Regions from separate parts of the Plantactinospora sp. BC1 genome, predicted to be linked through region 1. Evidence: riboswitches for the same ligand, from Rfam matches in the RefSeq annotation. Region 1 holds a riboswitch; the other holds the start of a gene.
The links. A riboswitch is a leader RNA that binds a small molecule or an ion and turns the genes downstream of it on or off. The one in region 1 is predicted to bind cyclic di-AMP.
Positions count from the first base shown of each region.

Region 2: it holds a riboswitch for cyclic di-AMP, as region 1 does, so the genes downstream of both, C6361_RS28930 (C39 family peptidase) here and C6361_RS33905 (coiled-coil domain-containing protein) in region 1, are expected to answer to the same signal.

Region 1 covers NZ_CP028158.1:7,723,697-7,728,677, forward strand. The annotation lists gene C6361_RS33895 (ABC transporter permease) at 1-314, shown strand, start outside; gene C6361_RS33900 (cation diffusion facilitator family transporter) at 397-1,311, shown strand; cyclic di-AMP (ydaO/yuaA leader) riboswitch at 1,559-1,686, shown strand; gene C6361_RS33905 (coiled-coil domain-containing protein) at 1,693-2,796, shown strand; gene C6361_RS33910 (cellulose-binding domain-containing protein) at 2,871-4,115, opposite strand; gene C6361_RS33915 (YnfA family protein) at 4,325-4,657, shown strand; gene C6361_RS33920 (carbohydrate-binding module family 20 domain-containing protein) at 4,897-4,981, shown strand, end outside.
Region 2 covers NZ_CP028158.1:6,597,674-6,602,654, forward strand. The annotation lists gene C6361_RS28920 (hypothetical protein) at 1-149, opposite strand, end outside; gene mdlC (benzoylformate decarboxylase) at 634-2,235, opposite strand; cyclic di-AMP (ydaO/yuaA leader) riboswitch at 2,492-2,635, shown strand; gene C6361_RS28930 (C39 family peptidase) at 3,108-3,935, shown strand; gene C6361_RS28935 (DUF2231 domain-containing protein) at 4,098-4,646, opposite strand; gene C6361_RS28940 (GNAT family N-acetyltransferase) at 4,824-4,981, opposite strand, start outside.

The DNA.
Region 1 (4,981 bases):
AACGCCGCCGCGAGTCGGCGACGATCCGGGCGCTGGGCCTGTCCCGCCGGCAACTGGCGACCATGCTGCTGACCGAGGCGGCGCTCGCCGGCACGGTCGGGGCACTGGCCGGGATCACCCTCGGGCTCGGTCTCGGCTGGACGGCGGCGATGGGCCTGATCAGCAGCTACGGGCACGGGCTGCCGGCCGTACCCGTCGGTCAGCTCGCCCTCTGCGCCGCGCTGGCCGCCTCGGCGGCGGTGCTGGCCAGCCTGCCGCCGGCCCGGCGGGCCGCCCGGGCGCCGATCGCCGCCACCCTCGGCGACGAGGGATAGCGATCCGGTCGTTTACCGGATGGGACGACCTCACCGGCCGGCAGTATCGACGGCGGGGGCGACCGGGACGGAAGGAGGCGGGTTGGGGGCCGGGCACGACCACGGGGAGCGGTTGACCTGGGCGGCGGAACGACACCGGGGACGGCTCTGGGCCGCCTTCGGGCTGCTCGCCGTCCTGATGGTGGTCGAGACGGTCGCCGCGCTGGTCACCGGCTCGCTGGCGCTGCTCTCCGACGCCGGGCACATGTTCACCGACGTGCTCGGGATCGGGATGGCGCTGGCCGCGATCACGGCGGCCCGGCGGGCGGTCGGTGACCCGCAGCGCACCTTCGGCCTCTACCGCCTGGAGGTGCTGGCCGCGCTGGCCAACGCGGTACTGCTGTTCGGGGTGGCGCTCTACGTGCTGGTCGAGGCGGTACGCCGGTTCGACGACCCGCCCCGGGTGGCGGCCGGCCCGATGCTGGTGGTGGCCACGCTCGGCCTGCTGGCCAACGTCGCCGCCTTCGGCCTGCTCCGGGCCGGTGCGCGGGAGAGCATCAACCTGCGCGGCGCCTATCTGGAGGTGCTCGGGGACCTGCTCAACTCGGTGGGGGTGATCGTCGCCGCCGTGGTGATCATCCTGACCGGCTGGCGCTGGGCGGATCCGATCGTGGCGCTGGCGGTCGGGCTCTTCATCCTGCCCCGCACCTGGCGGCTCGGCCGCAGCGCCGTACGGATCCTGGTGCAGGCCGCGCCCGAGCACCTCGACGTGGCCGCCGTACGGACCCGGCTGGCCGGGGTGCCCGGCGTCTGCGACGTACACGACCTGCACGTCTGGACCCTCACCTCCGGGATGGAGGTGGCCTCGGCGCACCTGAGGCTGGACCGCGACGCGGAGGTCGGTACCGTACTCGCCGCGGCCCGGTCGGCACTGCGCGAGGACTTCCACATCTCGCACGCCACGCTCCAGGTCGAGCCGAACACCGCTCCCGGGGGCTGCGGTCCCACCGACTGGTGACCGGCAGCCACGTCGCGTCACGCATGGTCAGCCCGAGACGCCGCTCTCCCGGGTCCGCCGACCGTCGAGACTCACCGATAGTTAGCGGCATCTTAAGTTTCCGGCGGGCGCTGGACATCTTTGTCCGGATACATCCGCCCAACTGGGAAAATCGCGAATCTAACTCCGGCAACGCCACGTATCCCCGGACGGCGACTGCCGGTAAGCTCGGCTCCGGTCTCCGCCGGGCGGCGCCCTCCGGCGCCTGCGGGGACCGTCGCCTAATCGCACGCGCGAGCCGGGGAACCACGTACCAGGGGTGTATCCGCGCCAGCGGTAGGGATCTTCCGTCCCGAACCCGTCAGCTAACCCGGTCGGCGGCTGACGGAAGGACATTGTCATATGCCGTTCCTGGCACCCACCCGACACGCTCCGGCGTCCGCGCGGAGCGCCACGAGACCGTACCGGAAGGCCGCGACCACCGCGGCCCTCGCCCTGGGCATGGTCCTCGCGGCACTCGGCGGCGCACCCGCGCACGCGGCACCGGAGTACGCGACCCCCGGGGCGCTGGCCGCGGCACCCGGCGGCGACGACATCGACGGAGGCACGGACAGCCTGCGCGAGCAGCTCCAGGCCGCCAGCAAGGGCTATCTGACCGCCAAGACCAAGTTGGACAACTCCGTCAAGCGGCAGAAGGAACTGAACCAGCAGCTCGCCACGCTGCGCACCGAGGTGACGACCCGGAGCGAACGGGTCGCCGAGATGGCCGGCATGGCGTACCGGACCGGTCGGCTCGGACAGGTCTCCGCGCTGCTCAACAGCGGATCTCCGACCAGCCTGGTGGACCGGGCCGCCGCACTCGACACGATCTCGGCGAACGAGAGCCGGGAACTGCGCGGGCTGCGGGAGAGCCTGGACAAGGAGACCCAGGCCAAGGCGGCGCTCGACAAGGAGATCGGCGAGCAGCGCAAGCAGGTCGAGGTGATGGAGACCCGCAAGAAGCAGGCCGAACGGGCGCTGGCGGCGGCGAACAACAGCGGCGGTACCGGCTCGGGAGTCAGCGGCAGCGGGGGCGGGTCGGCCCGACCGGCACCCCGCAACGCCGACGGCTCCTTCCCCGACGAGTCGTGCAGTCTCGACGACCCGACCACCGACGGCTGCATCACCGCGCGCACCCTGCACGCGTTGAAGCAGGCCCAGGCGGCCGGCTTCACCCGGTTCGTCTCCTGCTTCCGCAGCGGAGGCAGTGGCGAGCACCCGAAGGGTCAGGCCTGCGACTTCGCCGCCCAGAAGAACGGGTTCGGCGGAGTGGCGACCGGCGGCGACCGGACGTACGGCAACAACCTGGCGGCGTACTTCGTGCGGAACGCCGATCGACTGGGCGTGCTGTACGTGATCTGGTTCAAGCAGATCTGGCTGCCGAGCAGCGGTTGGAAGACGTACAACGGGGGCAACGGTGACCCGTCCAGCGACCACACCAACCACGTACACCTGTCGATGAACTGATCCACCGCGCCACGCACCATCGCGAACCGCCGGCACCGCCCGCCACCCCTGGGCAGTGCCGGCGGTTCTCGCTCTCAGCAGCCGATCCGGGTCGAGCCGAGCGCCACGTCGTCGAACCAGAGCGTGTTCGCGCCCTCGCCGTAGCTCTCCCAGCCCAGCCGCAGGTCGGTCAGGTTGGGCCGCCAGTTGGCCCGGTTGTACCACTGCCCGTCGACGTCGTGCGTGGGCGTACCGTCGGCGGTCAGCCCGGTCACCGCGGTCCCGTTGACCCAGGTGGAGAGCCGGCCCTGCGCGCCGTCCACCATGAACTCCAGGCAGGTCCACTGGTTGACCGGCAGCGGCGCGCTGAGCGCGACGCCGTTCGGGCTCTGCTCCGGCAGGGTGGCGTCGTCCGACGCACGGTTCCATTGCAGGGCCCGGTTCTGCCCGCCCATCCGCAGGTCACGGTTGCCGTCGGCGGCGTCCCGCATGGCCAGGAAGGTCACGTGCGAGGTCGGCAGCGCGGTGGTGTGCCGGACCCAGAGCCGGGCGTAGCGCACCGCCCCGACGCTGCTCAGATCCCGGGTGGAGCCGACGAAGACGTGGTTGCAGTAGCCGACGGCGCCGTTGATGCGTACCGACCGGGTGCCCTGGTGTGCGACCGAGGTGTCGATGCTGGCGGTGCCGCTGCCGGAGCAGTCCGGGTAGCTGACGCTCCAGTCGCCGGAGGGTGCGGTGCCGGTCTGGTTCTCGAAGCCGTCGCAGAGCACCGCGCCACCGCAGCCGCCGCTCGGCGGCGGGGTGGTCGGCGGCCGGGTCGGCGGCGGCGTCAGCGTCGGCGGGACGCTGGTTGGCGGGGTCGTCGGCGGCCTGGTCGTCGGTGGTGCCGTGCTGGGCGGGGTGGTCGGCTCGGCGCCGTTGCACGGTTCGCCGTTGAGGGTGAATCCGGTCGGTGCCGCCGAACTGGCGGCGTAGCTGCCCTGGACGCCGAACTCGGCGGAGCCGCCGGCCGGCAGCGACCCGTTCCAGGCCACGTTCCGGGCGGTGACGGTCGCGCCGGACTGGCTGACCTCGGCGTTCCAACTGCTGGTGATCCGCTGGTCACCACCGTAGGTCCAGGTCACCGTCCACCCGTTGACCGCGGTGTCCCCGGCGGTCACCCGGACGGCGGCGGTGAAGCCTCCGGTCCACTGGTTGGCGGTGTAGTCGACCAGGCAGCCGGCGGCGGCCTGCGCGGTCGGCGTCAGACCCGTGCCGAGTACGGCGACGCTGCTCGCGGCGATCGCGGTCACCGTGGCCAGGGCCAGGGAGACACGACGGTACGGTGCGGAGATCCGCATGGGAGTTCCTCTCGGACGACTGCCGGCCCGTCGCCGCCCCTGGCGCGTGCCGGCAGTGCTGTTACGACAACGAGTGACCGACTCCCGAGATCACCTGTCCAGCACGACACCGGCCAGCCCGTACCGGTCGCGTGGTGGCGCCGACCAAGCTTAGAGACAGCCATCGATGCAAGCAACCGAGGCGACCGCCGGCCAGCGACAATGGCGGGATGACGATCGCCCGCTCGCTGCTGCTGTTCCTGCTCGCCGCCGTCGCCGAGATCGGCGGCGCCTGGCTGGTCTGGCAGGGCGTACGCGAGAACCGCGGGCTGCTCTTCGTCGCCGCCGGCATGCTGGCGCTGGCCGGGTACGGCTTCGTCGCGGCGTTCCAGCCCGATCCGCACTTCGGCCGGGTGCTCGCCGCGTACGGCGGCGTCTTCGTGGCCGGCTCGCTCGGCTGGGCCGTACTGCTCGACCGGTTCCGCCCGGACCGCTACGACCTGGCCGGCGCCGCCATCTGCCTCGTCGGCGTCGCCGTCATCATGTACGCCCCGCGCGGATGAAAGTTGTGCAAGGACCGGACGAAGACCCACCCGCACCGGACCTGCGGCGACAGCCCCGAGCCCTCCGCCGGCCACGGCGATCTCTGCAAACCGAACCACCAGCAAACCTGGCAAACCATGCCAGATATTGATCCTCGGCTCTGCTTTACGGCCTCGGAACCCGGTGATAGCTTCCCGGCAACATTTGCAAGAACTTGCAGGTCCGCCCTCCGCTCTTCTCGCGCGCACGGGAGGTTCCGATGCGTACCCGACGACTTCCGACCGCCGCCCTCCGAAGAGGCACCGCCCTCGCCCTGACCGGGGTGCTCGCCGCCGCGCTGGCGG
Region 2 (4,981 bases), 1.1 Mb from region 1:
ACATGCTCGGGGGCGGCGTGGGCGGCCACGGCGGGACCGGCGACAGCGCCACCGACGAACGCCAGGCCAGCGACACCCAGAGCGGTCTTACGAACCAGGGAAGTCTGCTCGATGGCCGGGAGCCATCGGCTGAACAGAGTCGTGTTCATGATGGTCTGCCTTCCAATCGGGGGAACAACACCCCACGGGGGAAACTGGGGTGTCATTGGAAATCACACGTCCCGAGACTGTCGAAGCCTCCAGGGACAGAAGAAGGTTCGCCTGGCACTACATGCACGGGGGGTGCTGGTACTCAGGCGAACACCATATGTAACGACCGGCGGCCCCGGATCATTCCCCGAGGCCCGGCCACCAGCCCAGGTCACGGGCGGTGCTACTCGGCCGTACGCGAGATGTAACGACCGGCAGGCAGCCGGCATTCCGCCGTCAGCAATCGATCATGAGATCGGCGAAGGTCTCCGACCCGACGGGCCGGATCGGCGATCATGGGCGGGACCGCCCGGACTCGTGCCGACCACCCCGATGTCCCGTTCAGCCGGTATCAGCCGTTCAGCTCCGGCCCTGGCGGAATCGGACGGGCCGCACCTCGATCCCCGACCACGGCCGTGGCGGTCGGCGGCCGGCGGTCGGCGGTCAGAGCAGCGGGGCGACGTCCCGGGTGATCGGTACGGCCAGCACGGTCGGACTCTCCGTGCCGAGCGCCGCCCGGAACGCCGCCCGGAACTCGTCCACCGATTCCACCTGGTGTGCGACACAGCCGTAGCCGCGGGCGATGCTCGGGATGTCCAGGCCGGGCAGGTCGAGTCCGGGCACCCCCGGCGCGTCCTCCAACTCGGCGAAGGCCTTCAGCACCCCGTACGCCTGGTTGACCGGCACCACGAAGACGACCGGCAGCCGGTGCTGGGCGGCGGTCCAGAGCGCCTGCGGCGAGTACTGGAACGAGCCGTCCCCGATCACCGCTACCACCGGCCGGTGCTGCCCGGTGTCGCGCTGGGCGAGCGCGATGCCGACCGCCGCAGGCAGCGCGAAGCCCAGGCCGCCGCTGGCCATCTTGAAGTACGAGCCCGGTCGGGTGATGGTCAGTTGCCGGTGCAGCACGCTGAGGTTGGAGGGGGATTCGGGGACCACGATGCCGTCCGCCGGCCATTCCGCGGCGAGCGCCCCGAAGAGTGCCTCCGGGGTCAGCGGGGTGCCGGGGTCCGCGTCGGGCACGGCGGGGCGGGTCGGCGGCATCGGCCGGTCGGTGGCCGGCAGCCGCTCGGTCAGCCCGGCGCAGGCCAGCGTCACGTCGCCGACGAGGCTGTCGCCGACCGGTGCCCGGGCCGCCTCGGCCGGGTCGTCGGTGACGTGCAGCAGCCGGGTACCGTCCGGCAGGTAGCCTCGCCGACCGGGGACGTACGGGTAGTAACGGAATACCGGGGCACCGATCACCAGTACGGTGTCGTGGCCGACCAGTTTCTCGGCCAGCGGGCCGATCGCCGGCGGCAGCAGTCCCTGGAACTGCGGGTGGTCCTGGGGGAAGCCGACCCGGTCGGCGAAGGGCGGCTGCCAGACGGGTGCCCGGGTCCGTTCGGCGAGGGCGACCGCCTCGGCCCAGCCGGCGCTGCGGTCGACGCCTGAGCCGATCACCAGCATGGGGTGTCGGCTGGCCGCCAGGATCTCGGCGAACCGGTCGAGTTCGGCCGGGTCGGGGGCGACCCGGGTGCTGACCCGGCGTACCGGCGCCGTGCCGGTGGCCGGCTCGTCCCAGTCGTCCAGCGGCAGGGAGAGGTAGACCGGCCCGGCCGGCGGCTGTACGGCGGTGGCGAGCGCCCGCATGAACGCCTCGGGAATGTCCTGCGCGCGCAGTGGCTCGTGACTCCATTTGACGTACGGCTCGGGCAGTTGGGTGGGGCGCACGTTGGTCAGCATCGGCTCGGACAGATTCATCGTCCGGGTCTGCTGACCGGCGGTCACGATCATGGGTGTCTTGTTGTGCCAGGCGGTGACGAGGCTGCCCATTCCGTTTCCGGTGCCGGGTGCGGTGTGCAGGTTGACGTGCACCGGCCGGCCGCTGGCCTGGGCGTAGCCGTCCGCCATCGCGACCGCGGAGGCCTCCTGGAGAGCCAGAACGTAGCTGAAGTCGGCCGGAAAGTTCTTCAGGAATGGCTCCTCGGTGGAGCCGGGGTTGCCGAACAGGGTGGTCAGGCCGAGGGAACGGAGCAGGTCGTAGGTAGCTTCGTGCACCGTCGTCATCGGAAGGAGCCTCCTGCGGTCTTCGTCCCCATGTTCGAGCCACCGGACCAAGCCGGCATTTCCGTCATACCGTACGCGTACATGATCATGCCGGTTTATCCGCCGGTCGCCTCCCGGCCCGGCTGCCCGGCCGACGCTGTCCCAATCGCGCTCCGAGTCACTGTTTTCGCTGTTCAGTGGGGTTGGCAACGACAGAAGTCGACCAGTAATCTCGGCGAGTCTGGTCCGGCCCCTTGGTCGCCGTACGGGTGACACCGGAGCAGACCCGCCGAGTCGTTACGTAACGAGCCGGGGACCCACAGTTATCTGGGGTGAATCCGCGAGCCGCTGTGGCCCGCGGTAGGGCGGCCTTCCTGCCCGAATCCGTCAGCTAACCCGGTAGGCGGTGTCGGAAGGAGTAGCTGTTCGTGCGGCACCACCCGGGCCCCGGCCCATCCCCCCAGTTCCCTCGCTGCGTCGCGCCCCCGCCCCCGGCCGTCGCGGCCGTCCCGGACCACCCGGTCCCCGGCGGCCACCCCAACCTGGCCCGATAGCGGTCCGTGACGCCGAAGTCGTCGACGCGCGGGCACCCCGCCGGCCCGCTGGCCGGCAGTTTCCGGTGAGGCCGCCGGTCGGCCGCGACGGATCGTGGTGGCGCTGATTCCACCGGTACGCCGATAGCGGCGCCAACCCGGTCGGCACACCCTCGGTCCGTCCCGCCGAATGCGTATCGGCGGACCTTTTCCCGTGCGATTCCGTGCGATTTCGCGTCACGTTTCCCCGCAGCAGCGAAAGAAACGTCGCGTCATTTCTCGCCCCCCGGTGATAGTGGCGCGCATTTCCTCTGGAGGACAACGTTGAAGCACGCAATTAACGGGCGGTTCCGGACCGTCATGTCGGGCCGACGTAACCGGCTCGCGCTCGCCTCGGCAGCGGTGCTCGCCGCCGCCGCGTCCACCGGGGTCGTGCTGACCTCGGACGGTTCGGCCGAGGCACCGCAGCCCTCGACCGTCGCCGTCGCCGACCTCGGCGCCCCGGCGGCGGGTCAGGCCGGAGCGGCGGTCACCACCGCACCGGAGACGACCGCACCCGCGACGACCGCACCGGCGACCCCGTCGCAGCCGGCCACCAGCGCGCCGGGCACCTCCACGCCCAGCGCGGCGGCGAAGGCGGCTGCGGCCAGCACCCCGAGCAAGCGCCCGGCACCCCCGGAGTCGAAGCTGCTGGACTACCAGTTCCAGGCCCAGATCAACGGCTGGTACTGCGGCCCGGCCGCCACCCGGATCGCGCTGACCGTCCGGGACAAGAAGCCCAGCCAGGACGCCGTCGCCGCCGACCTCGGCACCACGATGAGCGGCACGAACTCGGCCCAGGACACCACCCGGGTACTCAACAAGATCATCGGTACCGACTTCTACCGCACCACCGCCATCCCCGGCGGCGCGGCCACCCCGGCGCAGATGGACCGGCTCCAGGCGGACGTCGTGCACGCCGTCACCAGCGGGTACGCCGTGGTCGTCAACATCGCCGGCTCGGCCACCGACCTCGCGGGCGGCTGGCACAGCTACCCCGGCGGGCACTACCTGACCGTCGTCGGCTACCGCGACGACGGCCGTACGGTGAAGATCGCCGACCCGGCCATCCCGGGCGAGGACAGCAACTACTGGATGACCACCATCGACCTGGCGAACTGGGCGGCCACCCGGGGCTACTCGTCCTGATCCGCCCCGTCCGCCGGTAGCAGCACCGACGACCCGCCGGTAGCAGCACCGACGACGCCGGCCCGACCCACCCACCCGGACGACCCGTGCCGACCGGGGGCGTGGGACGGGCCGGCGTCGTCGTCGCGAGCGGTTCCGCGCCCGGCCTCGGTCAGTTGCGGATCACTGGCCCTGCCACACCGCCTGGGCGCCGGTGTCACCGGTACGGAACACGTAGTACAGGGTGATCCCGGCCGCCGCCAGGGAGAGCACCCCGAGCACCAGGGTCAGCACCGGTGACCCCTTGGCGGTCGCGGCGGCGGTCCCCTCCGTGCCATCGGCGCCACCCTCGACCCCGGCGGTCACCGGTGCGGGGGCGGCGGTCCGGGGCCTGACGAGGAAGACCAGCGCCAGGGCCAGCACCCCGAGCACGAGCGTCGCGTACAGGGTGTTGGTGCCGAGGTCCTGGTGCTCCGCCAACCTCGGGACGTACTCCGGGCTGACCCGGTTACGGGACTCCAGCCGGGCGAGGAAACGGTCGCCGGAGAGCTTGGCCATCAGCGCGGCGAGCGGGGTGGCGACCGCGAGCAGTCCCAGCACCCAGCGCAGGTGCGGGCGGACGAACGGCAGGAACGCGTACCCGACCGCGGTCAACGCGAGCAGTGGCACGAAGACCACCGCGGCATGGACCAGGAACGGGTGGGCGGGAATGCCCATGAACTCCTCGAGCACCGGCGCCTCCTCGGCGACAGATCGGCTGGCGACAGACAGGGATGGACGACAGGCGTACGGGCCGGTGGACGGCGGCCCGGCAGCCTGGCGGATCGGCGGGCTTTCCAGAACGTTGACATGGTGCCCGGGGTGCGCACCCTTGACAAGGGCGACACCGTAACGCGGTGGTGGTGCTGTTCAAAGAGGACGGACGTCCGGGTCGGGCGGCGGCTCGCCGACGACGTACTCGGCGTACTCGGCGACCGGGGTGAAGCCGAGCCGGTCGTAGAGCTTGTACGCCGCCGTGTTCTCCGCGACGACGTTCAGCGCCACCGTGTCGACGGTCTCCAGCAGCC